Regions from separate parts of the Acidovorax sp. DMC1 genome, predicted to be linked through region 2. Evidence: riboswitches for the same ligand, from Rfam matches in the RefSeq annotation. Region 2 holds a riboswitch; the other holds the start of a gene.
The links. Region 2 has a riboswitch for thiamine pyrophosphate ahead of ACT531_RS13790 (purine-cytosine permease family protein). Riboswitches for the same ligand answer to the same signal wherever they lie in the genome.

Region 1 (6,543 bases), on a different contig from region 2:
TTGAACGTGGCCGAGGGCGATGCGCCATCCTGCAGCTTGAACTGGCTGACCGCGCTGTTGAGGTGGTGGGCCTGCTCACGCAGCGACTCGGACGCTGCGGTAGATTCCTCCACCAGCGCCGCGTTCTGCTGGGTCATCTGGTCAAGCTGCGTGACCGACTGGCTGATCTGGCCGATGTTGTCGCTTTGCTCGGCCGACGAGGCGGTGATCTCCGCAATGATGTCGGACACGCGCCGCACGCTGCTCACGATCTCCGTCATGGTCTGGCCGGCCTGGCTCACCAGGCGCGAGCCGTCTTCCACCCGCTCCACCGACGAACCGATCAGGCCCTTGATTTCCTTGGCGGCCTCGGCGCTGCGCTGCGCGAGGTTGCGCACCTCGCTGGCCACCACGGCAAAGCCGCGGCCCTGCTCACCGGCACGGGCAGCTTCCACCGCAGCGTTCAGCGCCAGGATGTTGGTCTGGAACGCAATCGAATCGATCACGCCCGTGATGTCGGCAATCTTGCGCGAGCTGGTGGTGATCTGGTCCATGGTGGTCACCACCTGCGACACCACGGCGCCGCCGCGCGCAGCCACCTCGGCGGCGGTCGAGGCAAAGTCGCTGGCCTGGCGCGAGGCCTGGGCGCTTTGCTGCACGGTGCTGGTCAGCACTTCCATTGACGAGGCCGTCTCTTCCAGGTTGGCCGCCGTCTGCTCGGTGCGGTGGCTGAGGTCGTGGTTGCCGCTGGCGATCTCGGAGCTGGCGGTGGAGATGTTGCCCGCCGCGTCCTGCACCTGGCGCACCAGGTCACGCAACGAGTCCTGCATGCGGCCCATGGCGCCCACCAACTGGCCCACTTCGTCCTGGTTCATAGCCGCCACGTCGCGCGACAGGTCGCCACTGGCAATGCGTTCGGCCAGCTCTTGTGCCTGCCCGAGGGATTTGGTGATGGAGCGCACGCTGAAGAACGTGAGCGGAATCAGCACGGCCAGTGCCAGCACCAGGCCTACGCCGATCAGCGCGGCCATGGTGGAGGTGCGTGATTCGACGCCCGCACGGGCCTCGTCCATCTGCGCACGGGCCGAGTCCGCGAGGCTGGAGAACAGCTTGTCGGTGGCCTCCATGTGGACCTTCAGGCGATCGGCGTAGGCGCCGCCACCGGCGCCGTCGAGCTGCGCGCCTTCGATCTTCTCGAAGATGGGCGAAATGCCGGTTTCGTACTGCTTGATCTCGTCCAGCGATTTGTCGATGGAGGCCACAAAATCCGCATCGCCCGACTGCACCTGGCGCACATCGGCCAAGCGTTTGCGCAGGGAGGTCAGGGTCTTGGCCCAGGACTCGCGCAGGGCAGAGACCTCGACCGAGTTGTTGAAGTTGATGATGATGTCTTTTTCGGTCCGGCGCAGGTCACCCAGGGTGGTGCGCAGCTCGGACATGTCGGTCAGCGTCTGCACGCGCTCTGAAAACAGCACTTGCAGGGTGCCGCGCGTGCGGTCCAGGGCTACGTAGCCCATGGCACCGATGACGACCAGAAGGATCAGGGAGAAGACGGTTCCGAAGTAGAGACGCGTGCGGATGGAGAAGCGGCCGAGAGCGTTCATGGCTCTTCCTTACATTTTTTAACAGATAGTCCAGCATAGCAAATTTGGTGCCACACACACCCCCCACCTTCTGGGCCGGGGGTGGGCGGGACTATATGCCGGGCCAGGCCGTCCGCCGCACAGGGTAAGCACGGCCCCGGGGCCCTGTTTCAGGGAATCCTCGGGGCCAGTAGCTGCGCTTATTGCGCCGCTGCCATCACACGGGCTTGAGGGGGATGTACAGCTCGCCGCCGCCCTGCTGGAACTCGGCCGCCTTGGCCTGCATGCCCTGGGCCAGGGCTTCGGCCTCGGCCACGCCCTTTTGCGCGGCAAAGTCGCGCACTTCCTGGGTGATCTTCATCGAGCAGAACTTGGGCCCACACATCGAGCAGAAATGCGCCACCTTGGCCGAGTCCTTGGGCAGGGTCTCGTCGTGGTATTCCTTGGCCGTCTCCGGGTCCAGGCCCAGGTTGAACTGGTCCTGCCAACGGAAGTCGAAGCGCGCCTGGCTGAGCGCATCGTCGCGCGAGCGGGCGCCGGGGTGGCCCTTGGCCACGTCGGCCGCGTGGGCGGCAATCTTGTAGGCAATGATCCCTTGCTTCACGTCGTCACGGTCGGGCAAGCCCAGGTGCTCCTTGGGCGTCACGTAGCACAGCATGGCCGTGCCCATCCAGCCGATCATGGCCGCGCCAATCGCGCTGGCGATGTGGTCATAGCCCGGCGCGATGTCGATGGTCAGCGGGCCCAGGGTGTAGAACGGCGCTTCGTGGCAGGTCTTGAGCTGCTCGGTCATGTTGGCCTGGATCATGTGCATGGGCACGTGGCCGGGGCCTTCGATCATGGTCTGCACGTCGTGCTTCCAGGCCACCTGGGTCAGCTCGCCCAGCGTGTGCAGCTCGGCAAACTGCGCTTCGTCATTGGCATCAGAGGCGCAGCCGGGGCGCAGGCCGTCGCCCAGGCTGAACGACACGTCGTACGCCTTCATGATGTCGCAAATGTCCTCGAAGTGCTCGTACAGGAAGCTCTCGCGGTGGTGCGCCATGCACCACTTGGCCATGATGGAGCCGCCGCGCGAGACGATGCCCGTGCGGCGCTGCGCCGTGAGGTGGATGTAGGCCAGACGCACGCCCGCGTGGATGGTGAAGTAGTCCACGCCCTGCTCAGCCTGCTCGATCAGCGTGTCGCGGAAGATTTCCCAGGTCAGGTCTTCGGCCACGCCGCCCACCTTTTCCAGCGCCTGGTAGATGGGCACCGTGCCAATCGGCACGGGCGAATTGCGCACGATCCAGTCGCGCGTGGTGTGGATGTTCTTGCCGGTGGACAGGTCCATCACGTTGTCGGCACCCCAGCGGATCGCCCAGACGAGTTTTTCGACTTCTTCCTCAATGCTCGAGGTGACGGCCGAGTTGCCGATGTTGGCGTTGATCTTGACCAGGAAATTGCGGCCAATCGCCATCGGCTCCACCTCGGGGTGGTTGATGTTGGCGGGGATGATGGCGCGGCCCCGGGCCACTTCGTCGCGCACGAATTCGGGCGTGATGATGCGCGGGATGCTGGCGCCCAGGGGGTTGCCCATCAGGCGCTTCTCACGGCCTGCGTCGGCCATGTACTGCTCCATCCACTCGCGCTTGCCGTTTTCGCGGATGGCCACGTATTCCATCTCGGGCGTGATGATGCCCTTCTTGGCGTAGTGCATCTGCGTGACGTTAGCGCCCGCCTTGGCGCGCAGGGGCTTGCGCTGCAGGGCGGCGGCTTCGGCGCGCAACTGGGCCAGGCGGGTGGCGTCTTCGCTCTTTTGTCCGTCGTCCAGCGCCACGGGCGCGCGGCCTTCGTAGTGCTCCACATCGCCACGGCCGGTGATCCAGCCACCGCGCACGCTGGCCAGGCCTTGGCGTACGTCGATCATGGCGTTCGGGTCGGTGTAGGGGCCGGAGGTGTCGTACACGCTGACCAGTTCGCCATTGGTGAGCGCAATGTCACGCACGGGCACGCGCAGGTCAGTGTGCAACTGGCCGGGGATATAGGCCTTGCGCGATGCGGGGAAGGGCTCGCGGGTGCGGGCGAGCAGCTCGGCAAACTTTTCAGCGCTGGCCAGTGGGGTGTGAGGGTCGGGGGCGTTCATGGGCAGGTCTCCTGGTTCCGGTGGCGGTGGGGTCTGCTCCGGAATGGACCTGTGCGCCCCTCGGGTGGCTGCGCATGGCAGCACCTGAGGCATGGCGTGCCCACAGGGACTGCGGGCACGGGGACAAGGAGGTCGGCTCTTCTTCCGCCGGTATGAACCGGATCAAGTTCGTCGGGTTCGCAAGCTCGCCTGAATTCCTTCAGGACCCTTGCATCTCAGCGCATCAGCACACCCCGGAGCAGGCGCGAGTATAGGGCAGAGGAAAAAACGGGCCCGCAGAGCCCGCGCATCAGCCGATACATCAGGCCAGGCGGCCGATGAGGATCACTGCAAAAAAGAACACCGCGGCAATCACCGTCCACTTGAGAATGACGAGCCCCAGGCGCTTGTAGCGCGGCTGCCCGGTGCCGGCATAAAACGCAAATGACACGGCGGCCGCCAAAAGCAGCAGCATGGCCAGCCAGCGAAAGATCAACATGGCCAACGGGCCCTACCAGGCACGCGCAGGCTGCGCAAAGCCGGTGGGTGCCTGGCGCTCATCCTCGAAGGTGACCACTTCCCAGGCATCGCGCTGGGCCAGCAGCTCGCGCAGCAGCAAATTGTTCATGGCATGGCCCGAGCGGAAGGCGCTGTAGGCGGCCAGCAGCGGCTTGCCAATGAGGTACAGGTCGCCCATGGCATCCAGGATCTTGTGCTTCACGAACTCGTCGTCGTAGCGCAGGCCGTCGCTGTTGAGCACCTTGTAGTCGTCCATGACGATGGCGTTGTCCAGCCCGCCTCCCAGCGCCAGGCCGTTGGAGCGCATCATCTCCACATCGCGGGTGAAGCCAAAGGTGCGCGCGCGAGCGATGTCGCGGCTGTAGTTGCCTTGCCCCAGGTCAAACTCCACACGCTGGCCGGTGGAGTCTACGGCGGGATGGTCAAAGTCGATTTCAAAACTGAGCTTGTAGCCGTGGTACGGCGTGAGGCGCGCCCACTTGGCGTTGGCGCCTTCACCCTCGCGCACCTCCACGGGGCGGGTGACGCGGATGAAGCGCTTGGGCGCGTTTTGCAGCTCCACCCCGGCGCTTTGAAGCAAGAACACGAACGAGGCCGAAGACCCGTCGAGGATGGGGACCTCTTCAGCCGTAATGTCCACGTAGAGGTTGTCAATGCCCAGCCCCGCACAGGCCGACATCAGATGCTCCACGGTGTGCACCTTGGCATTGCCCACCGCGATGGTGGACGCCAGCCGCGTGTCCGTCACCGCCTCGGCACGGATGGGAATGTCTACCGGCTGCGGCAGGTCCACCCGCCGGAACACGATGCCCGTGTCCGGCTGCGCGGGCCGCAGGGTCAACTCGACCCGCTGGCCGCTGTGCAGACCCACGCCTACGGCGCGGGTCAGGGTCTTGAGGGTGCGTTGCTGGAGCATCCGCGCATTTTAGTTTCTGCGCCGCCGCCCCGCATGCGCCGAGGTCTTGTCAGCCCTTCAGAGACGCGTACGTAGAGCTACCGCCGCGTTTTCACCTACTGTGCAGGCCCCATGCTTGGTCGCACAATTTGCGCTCTAAGGGCCTTGAAAATACACGACATGAACTCACTACACCCGCCCCGCAGGAGACTCCCATGAGCAAACTCGGTTTCAAGATGAAGGTCATGCTCATGATCGGCACCGCGCTCACGGCGCTGCTGATCATGGCCATCCTGTCCCTCCTCCAGGAGCGGCGGCTGATCACCGAGTCCCGCAAGGACATGCTGACCACCGCCGTACAGTCCGCCCACAGCATCGTGGTCGGCTACCAGGCCAAGGCCGCCAGCGGCGCCATGTCGGTAGAAGATGCGCAGAAAGCCGCCAAGGACGCCCTGCGCATTGCCCGTTACGGCGGCCCCGAAGGCAAGACCGAATATTTCTACATCTGGACCACGGAGGGCGTGGGCGTGATGCACCCCTTCAAGACCGAATGGGACGGGCAGGACATGCTCGGCAAGGTCAAGGACGGTTCGGGCGTGGACATCATTGGCCTGCTGGTCAACGGCATGCGCAACAGCAAGGATGGCAAGGCCTTTGTGCCCACCATGTTTGCGCGTCCCGGCCAGCAGACTCCCGTGCCCAAGCTGCAGTACATCGTCAAGGTGGATGGCTGGAACTGGATGGTCGGCTCCGGGCTGTACACAGACGACGTAGATGTGATGCTGCGCCAGGCCCTGTGGTCGAGCCTGGCGCTGGTGCTGGCGGTGTTTGTGGCGGTGGGGGTGATCGGCCTGCTGGTTTCGCGCTCGGTGTTGCGCCAGATTGGCGGCGAGCCCACCCATGCCATTGCCATCATGTCCGAGGTGGCCGAAGGCAACCTGGACGCGCAGATTCCGGCCGCCCCTCCGGGCTCCATGCTGGACGGCCTCGCCCACATGGTGACCTCGCTGCGCAAGCTGGTGACCGAAGTGCGCTCGGCCACCGACAGCATTGCCACCGCGTCCAGCGAAATTGCGCAAGGCAACAATGACCTGGCCCACCGCACCGAAGACACGGCCAGCAACCTGCAGACCACGGCCAGCAGCATGGAGGAGCTGACCAGCACGGTGAAGCAGACCTCCGACTCCGCCCAGACCGCCAACCAGATGGCCACGTCCGCCGCCGAAGTGGCGGCACGCGGGGGCGAGGTGGTGTCGCAGGTGGTTTCCACCATGCAGGACATCAATGCCAGCAGCAAGAAGATCAGCGACATCATCGGTGTCATCGACGGCATCGCGTTCCAGACCAATATCCTGGCGCTCAATGCCGCCGTGGAGGCCGCCCGTGCCGGCGAGCAGGGCCGGGGCTTTGCCGTGGTGGCCGGCGAGGTGCGCAGCCTGGCGCAGCGCAGCGCCGAAGCCGCCAAG
Region 2 (6,543 bases):
CGGAGCGAGGCCGTGACCATGGCGGGCCGGGCGCGCAGCACGGCGGCTTCGAGCACGGCGGGCGAGGGGTAGCGCGAGGTGCCCAGCAGCAGGCGGCTGGCGAACGTCTGGCCGTACAGCACCAGCGGGTCTTGGGGCGTCGGAGTGGTCATTGGATTACTATGATTTTGATAGCTACTGACGTATGTTTTGTATGCGCTAGCAGCCATTTTGATTGAGTTACTGTTACCTCAGCCGCCAGTGACCGGCGAGATGATCTCCACGCGGTCGCCAGGCTGCAACGCATGGGCGGCGTAGCGGGTGTTGGGCACAAAGGTGGTGTTTACGGCCACGGCAAACGGGGGGCGCGCTTCGATGGCGGCCACGGCATCGGCCACGGTGGCGCCTTCGGGCAGTTCGTGCGGGACTTGGTTGATCGAGATGTTCATGCAAATGCGGGGGCGGCAACGCCGGTCGGGGCGGGTGCGATGGGTTCCAGTTCCAGCCGGAGGTCAAAACGTTCGGACAGGGTCGATTGTCCCGTGTTCAGCACCTCCAGGGTCACGTCCAGCATGGCGGGCGAGATCATGAAGCCGTGGCGGTACAGGCCGTTGATCTCCAGCACGCCCGGGCGGGTCTGGCGGATGGCGGGCAGGTTGTCGGGCAGCGTGGGGCGGCACTGCGTGGCCAGCTCCAGAATCCGCCCTTCGGCAAAGCCGGGGTGCACGGCGTAGGCGGCGCTCAGCAGCTCCAGGGTGGAGCGCACGCTTGCTGGGGAGCGGTCGTCGGACTCGATCTCGGTCGCGCCGATGACGAACAGATGGTCTTCTTTGGGCGCGATGTAGATGGGGTAGCGGGGGTGCACCAGCCGGGTGGGGCGCTGCAGCGTCACGTCGGGCGCGTGGATGCGCGCCACTTCACCGCGCACGCCGCGCAGCGCGCTCCACTGGCCCTTGGCGCCCAGGCCACGGCAGTCCAGCACCCGGTCGGGCTGGCCGGGGGCGCCGGGCGTGAAGGCGTCGGGCGACTGAGGCGTGTGCCAGTGCGCCCGCACTCCCAGGCGCTCCATTTCCACCAACAGGGCGGCCAGCAACTGGCGGTTGTCCAGCTGGCCCTCGCCGGGCAGGTACAGGCCTTGGTTGAAGCGGTGCGCAAGGGCGGGCTCCACCTGTTCCAGGGCGCCGCTGTCGAGCTTTTGCAGGGCGGGCAGCTCGGGCAGGCTGCGCTGGTTGTTTTCAAGCTGGCGGGTGAAGCGCTGGGCTTCGGCCACGTCCTGGCGGTGCCACACGATCAGTGTGCCAGCCTGCTGAAAAAACACGGGCTCCGACAAGCCTGCCAGCAACTCGGGCCACCGGGTCAGCGCGTGGTGGCCCATGCGGACCACGCCGGGTTCGGTGATCGCGGACTCTGCCAACGGGGCCAGCATGGCCGCAGCCACCGTGGCGGCCGAGTTCTCGGCGGCGGGGCCCCCCGCGTCATAGATGTCCACGCGGTGCCCCTGGCGCGCCAGCTCCACGGCCAGCAGACGGCCCATCAGGCCTGCGCCCAGGATGGCAAAGGAAGAAGGTTGAAGTGACATAGATCCGTCAGTGTGTCCGTGGTGTGGCAAGCGGCCATGGACAAAACGGGGTCACCGTTGATGGAAACTCCCCACGCCAGCATGACCTGGATCGGGTAGCGGGGCTCCTGCTTCGGTCGCAGTGCACAGGGTTCTGTGCAGGCCCCAGGGTATTTCTCAGTCGCACGCCCAAGAACAGTATCTTGATGGCAGGACACCCCTGTTTCGTCCGGAAAATGAATTACAGCACATCCCCCGTGTGCCCCGTTTTGACGTGGCGCATAGGCCATAATTTTTGCCATGATTTCACCGACGACCTCCTTGCCCTCCACGGGCCACCGCTACGCACGCGTGCTCTCCATCGCAGGGTCTGACAGCGGCGGCGGCGCGGGCATCCAGGCCGACCTCAAGACCTTCAGTGCGCTGGGCTGTTATGGCATGACGGCCATCACCGCCATCACGGCCCAGAACACCTGCGGGGTGACGGGCATCCACGGCATTCCGCCCGAGATGCTCAAGGCCCAGATCGATGCGGTGGTGCAGGACATTGGCGTGGACGCCGTCAAGATCGGCATGCTGCACTCGCCCGACGTGGTGCATGTGGTGGCAGAAGCCATTCGGACCTACCAGCTGCCGCACGTGGTGCTGGACCCGGTGATGGTGGCCACCAGTGGCGACCGGCTGATCGCCCAAGAGACGGTGGCGGTGCTGGTCCAAGAGCTGTTTCCGCTGGCCGAGGTGGTCACGCCCAACCTGGACGAGGCCGGATGGTTGCTGGGGCGTCGCATCGAAGGCGTGGAGGCGCTGGAGCTGGCCGCGCAAGACCTGCTGCGGCTGGGCGCCCGCGCGGCATTGCTCAAAGGCGGGCACTTGCCGGGCGACTGGGTGGTGGATGTGCTGGCCGTGCAGGGTGGTGCTCAGGGTCACCGGTTGCAGTCGCAGCGCATTGCCACCCACAACGGGCATGGCACGGGATGTACCCTGTCGTCTGCGATTGCAGCCCACTTGGCGCTGGGCCTACCGCTGGAGCAGGCCGTGGAGCAGGCACGGGCCTACATCTTGGGGGCCATTGCTGCCGGAGCGAATGTCACCACCGGCCGGGGCCACGGCCCCCTCAACCACGGCTACGCGCCGGTGGCGCAGCGGGTGTTTCAGGCACCATAGAGCGTCTTTTTAGGTGTTTTGAGGCGCAAGCGCTAGTCAAACATGCGCTGGGTGCTCCTTTTTTGATAGTGTTTTGGCGGCGACTCAGCGTGCCTTGGGCCTTGTCGCCCAGGCCAGCACGAAGCTGAACGCCAGCGTGGGCAGGGCAGAGCCCGCATCAGGCAGCACCTTGGGCGCCAGGTGGTACACTGCGATGCCGGCCAGCCAAATGGCTACGGGCGCTGCATTCACCTTGCGCGCCGCCGCCAGCAGGGCGGGCGCATCGGTGCCAAAGGCCAGACGCCCGAGGATCACGCCAAACAGCGGCACGAACACCGAGCTGAGCAGCAGCAGAAACGGTTCCAGGCTGTGCATGGGCAGCACCAGCGCCAGCCCGGTGCACAGCGCGGCCACCAGCAGGCCCCAGGCGCGCACACCCCAGCGCGGCAGCAGGCTATGGGCCGACACGGCGCCTGAATACGCGTCGCCATAGGCGTTGTCCACCTCGTCGATCAGGATCAGCGACAGCGCAATCAGCCCGCCCTGGGCCAGCAGCAGCGCCTGCACCAGGTCTTGGCTGGGCAAGGTCAATGCCACCAGCACACCCAGGCTGTAGCACCAGATGTTGGCCAGCGCATAGCCCAGCCACGTGCCGCGCAGCGCTGAGCCACCGTTCTTGCCATGGCGGGCGTAGTCGGCCACCAGTGGCAGCCACGAGATGGGCATCGCAATCACCAGGTCCAGCGCGGGCAGCACGCCCATGCCGCCGTCGCCCTTGCGCGTCCACAGCGCCTCAAAGCCTTGCGTTTGCGCCAGCGACAGGAACTGCCACGACAGCCACAGCAGCGACAACACCACCAGCGGCAGCGCGATGCGCGCAATCAGCTTGCGCACCAGCTGCACCATCGATCCGCTGATCAGCAGCATCACCACGCCGCCCCACAGCAGCGTGGCCAGTACGGGCCAGTGGGCTCCCGCCATGGCGCCCGACTGCTGGCCAATCGCCACGGTGGCGTCACGCATCACCACCAGCTCGAACGTGCCCCAGCCCACCAGCTGCACGATGTTCAGGATAATGGGCAGGCTGGCAAACGTGCGGCCATACACCGCGTGCATCAGCCCCGCACTGGCCAGGCCGCTGTCGCAGCCCAGCTTGGCCACCCAGCCCAGCAGGCCCGCACCCACGATGGAACCGGCCACGATGGCGATCAGGGCCTCTTTGGTACCCAGCGCGGGCATCAGGTACGCCCCCACTTGCATGACCAGCAGTCCCACGCCCAGGCTGAACCAGAGCGAGGCATGGTCATGCCACTGGAAGACGCGGCGGTCGGGGGAGACGGGGGCCAGCGCTTCGTTGGTGGCGTGCGTGGCAGGCGATGAGGACATGGAATGGCTCCGTAAGCAGATACAGAGCAGGGGCGGCCCGCCGGTGCGCCCGGATGTGTTCAGGGCCGTGCTTTGGCGGACTTGCTTCCCTGCGCGAGGATGATCTCAATCAGGTTCAAAGGGACTCTCTCAGTCGAAGCGGGCGGGCCCACATCGACACCCCTAGCGGTAGCGCTTGCTAAAGCAGCGCGCTGCGGATTGTAGTGGTGTGCGGCCGTCGCGCGCCCAGTCAGGCAGCGGTGGCCGGGGCCACACCCAGCAACTGGTGCAGGCGCGGGCTGGTGGTGGTGTATTGCAGGGCCACCTTGTCGCCCTTGAGCGCTTCGGCCGCGCTAAAGGCGGCCAGCGTGGCCTCGTGGAAGCCACACAGGATGAGCTTGCGCTTGCCGGGGTAGGTGTTGATGTCGCCCACGGCGTAGATGCCGGGCACGCTGGTGCGGAAGGCTTCGGTGTCAACCACCAATTGTTTACGGTCCATGGCGATGCCCCAGTCGGCGATGGGGCCGAGGCGGGGCGAAATGCCCAGTACCGCCACCAGCAGGTCCAGCGCCAGGGCGCGGGTGCTGCCATCTGCGTCCACCACCTGCAGTGCGGTGAGGCGGTCGCCCACAGTGTCGATGCCGGTGATCTGCACGGCCTCGACATGGATGCGACCTGCGTCGCGCAATTGCTGCAGGCGTTGCAGCAAGGCGTCAGGCGCCTGGAAAACGTCACGGCGATGCAGCAGGCTCACGCGGGCGGTCTGGCCTTGTTCGGCCAGTTCCACGGCGCGTGCCACCGCGGGCTCGTCGCCGCCGTGCACGACCACGTGGCGACCGGTCACATCCACTGTCGCGGGCAGGCTCTGGTAGTGGACCTGGGTGCCGACGAACCGCTCGATGCCGTCCACTTTGAGGGTGCGCGGCACAAAAGCGCCCACGCCGGCGGCAATGAACACGCTGCGGGCCAGCAGTTGTGCGCCTTGCGAGGTTTCGACCAGCAGGCGCCCGTCCGCTTGTACGGTGAGGGCGGACACCAGCGTGTTCAGGTGCCACTGGGTCTTGAACGGCGCGGTCTGCTGAAGCAGCAGACCAGCCAGCTCGCGCCCGGTGCACACCGGGATGCCCGGGATGTCGTAGATGGGTTTGTCGCCGTACAGCTCGACGCACTGGCCCCCTGCATGGGGCAGGGCGTCGATCAAGTGGGCGGTGATGCCTTGCAGGCCCAGCTGGAAGACCTGGAACAGGCCCACAGGACCTGCGCCGATGACAACGGCGTCGGTCTCGACCACGGTGGGCGCTTGCAAAGTCTCGGTCACCAGTGGCGCGCGCGGCGGGTTACTTGATCAGTTCGTTGACCTTGCCCGGCTTGCCGTTCCACTCGTCAGCGTCGGGCAGTGCAGGCTTGCGCTTGGTGATGCTCTTCCAGCCGTCGGCAAAGGCCAGGTCGGCGTTGAGCTTGATGAAGGCGATCTGGTCGGCCGGCAGGTCTTCTTCGGCAAAGATGGCGTTGGCCGGGCACTCGGGGATGCAGACGGCGCAGTCGATGCATTCGTCAGGGTCGATGACGAGCATGTTCGGGCCTTCGCGGAAGCAGTCCACGGGGCACACGTCCACACAATCGGTGTACTTGCACTTGATGCAGTTTTCGGAAACGACGTGGGTCATGACAGGAGTTGTGTGGGTCGGTGAAAACCCTCGATTTTAGAAGCTTTCACCGACCTTTGGTTACAGGGCCCCTTGCTGCGAAGGGGTGTCTCGGGCGTGCGGAGTCTGATCTGGGTCAGTGGCCCATCAGTTGACCAGCACGGCGCCCGCAGTTTTGTGGCTGGCGGTGTCCACCAGGATCAGCGATCCGAGCACGCGGGCCTGGGTGAACGGCGCAGCGGGAATCGCCTCTTGCAGCAGCAGTTCCACATGGCCGATGGCGTTGGGGTCGAGCTGCGTGGCGGCTTCTTCGACCAGCGTGTTGATGTTGAGCTTGTGCACCACGGCCTTGACCTTGGCCTTGACCCAGTGGTGGCCGTGCAGCGCCCAGTACACGCGGCCCGCGACCAGGGGCTCGTCGTCCATCCAGGCGATGGTGGTGCGCAGCTCGCGGCTGGCGGGCCAAGCGGGGGTGGCAGCGGGTGTGTCGCCAAAGTCATCGTCGGCAACCGGCGTTGCAGCAGCCGTGGGCGCGGCCAGAATCCAGTCGCCGCGCGATACGTCCACCTCGCGGTCCAGGATGATGCCGGCGCTGGTGCCTGCGGGCACGTCCTTGGGGCGGCGGGCGTGGTCCAGCACCTGGGCCACGGTGGCCAGCTGGCCGCTGGGGAAGATCTGCACGGCCGTGCCGGGCGCGAAGGTGCCTGCAGCCACACGGCCCCAGAACACGCGGCGGCCCTGGCTCGTGTCGGACGAGGACGAGAACTTCTCGACCCACTGCACCGGGAAGGCCGGTGCCAGTGCTGTGTCTGCCGGGGTGTTGGGCAGTTCTTCCAAGACTTGCAAGAGGGT

Region 1: another riboswitch for thiamine pyrophosphate. It lies ahead of thiC (phosphomethylpyrimidine synthase ThiC); the one in region 2 lies ahead of ACT531_RS13790 (purine-cytosine permease family protein).

The regions. Positions count from the first base shown of each region.
Region 1 covers NZ_JBQUYO010000001.1:38,509-45,051, forward strand. Annotated here, with positions in the region: gene ACT531_RS00180 (methyl-accepting chemotaxis protein) at 1-1,583, opposite strand, end outside; gene thiC (phosphomethylpyrimidine synthase ThiC) at 1,780-3,684, opposite strand; TPP riboswitch at 3,807-3,930, opposite strand; gene ACT531_RS00190 (hypothetical protein) at 3,986-4,162, opposite strand; gene lpxC (UDP-3-O-acyl-N-acetylglucosamine deacetylase) at 4,175-5,098, opposite strand; gene ACT531_RS00200 (methyl-accepting chemotaxis protein) at 5,293-6,543, shown strand, end outside.
Region 2 covers NZ_JBQUYO010000006.1:44,596-51,138, reverse strand. Annotated here, with positions in the region: gene ACT531_RS13810 (thiazole synthase) at 1-152, opposite strand, end outside; gene thiS (sulfur carrier protein ThiS) at 231-428, opposite strand; gene thiO (glycine oxidase ThiO) at 425-1,558, opposite strand; gene thiD (bifunctional hydroxymethylpyrimidine kinase/phosphomethylpyrimidine kinase) at 1,838-2,701, shown strand; gene ACT531_RS13790 (purine-cytosine permease family protein) at 2,786-4,066, opposite strand; TPP riboswitch at 4,136-4,240, opposite strand; gene ACT531_RS13785 (NAD(P)/FAD-dependent oxidoreductase) at 4,296-5,336, opposite strand; gene fdxA (ferredoxin FdxA) at 5,383-5,712, opposite strand; gene ACT531_RS13775 (sulfate adenylyltransferase subunit 1) at 5,839-6,543, opposite strand, start outside.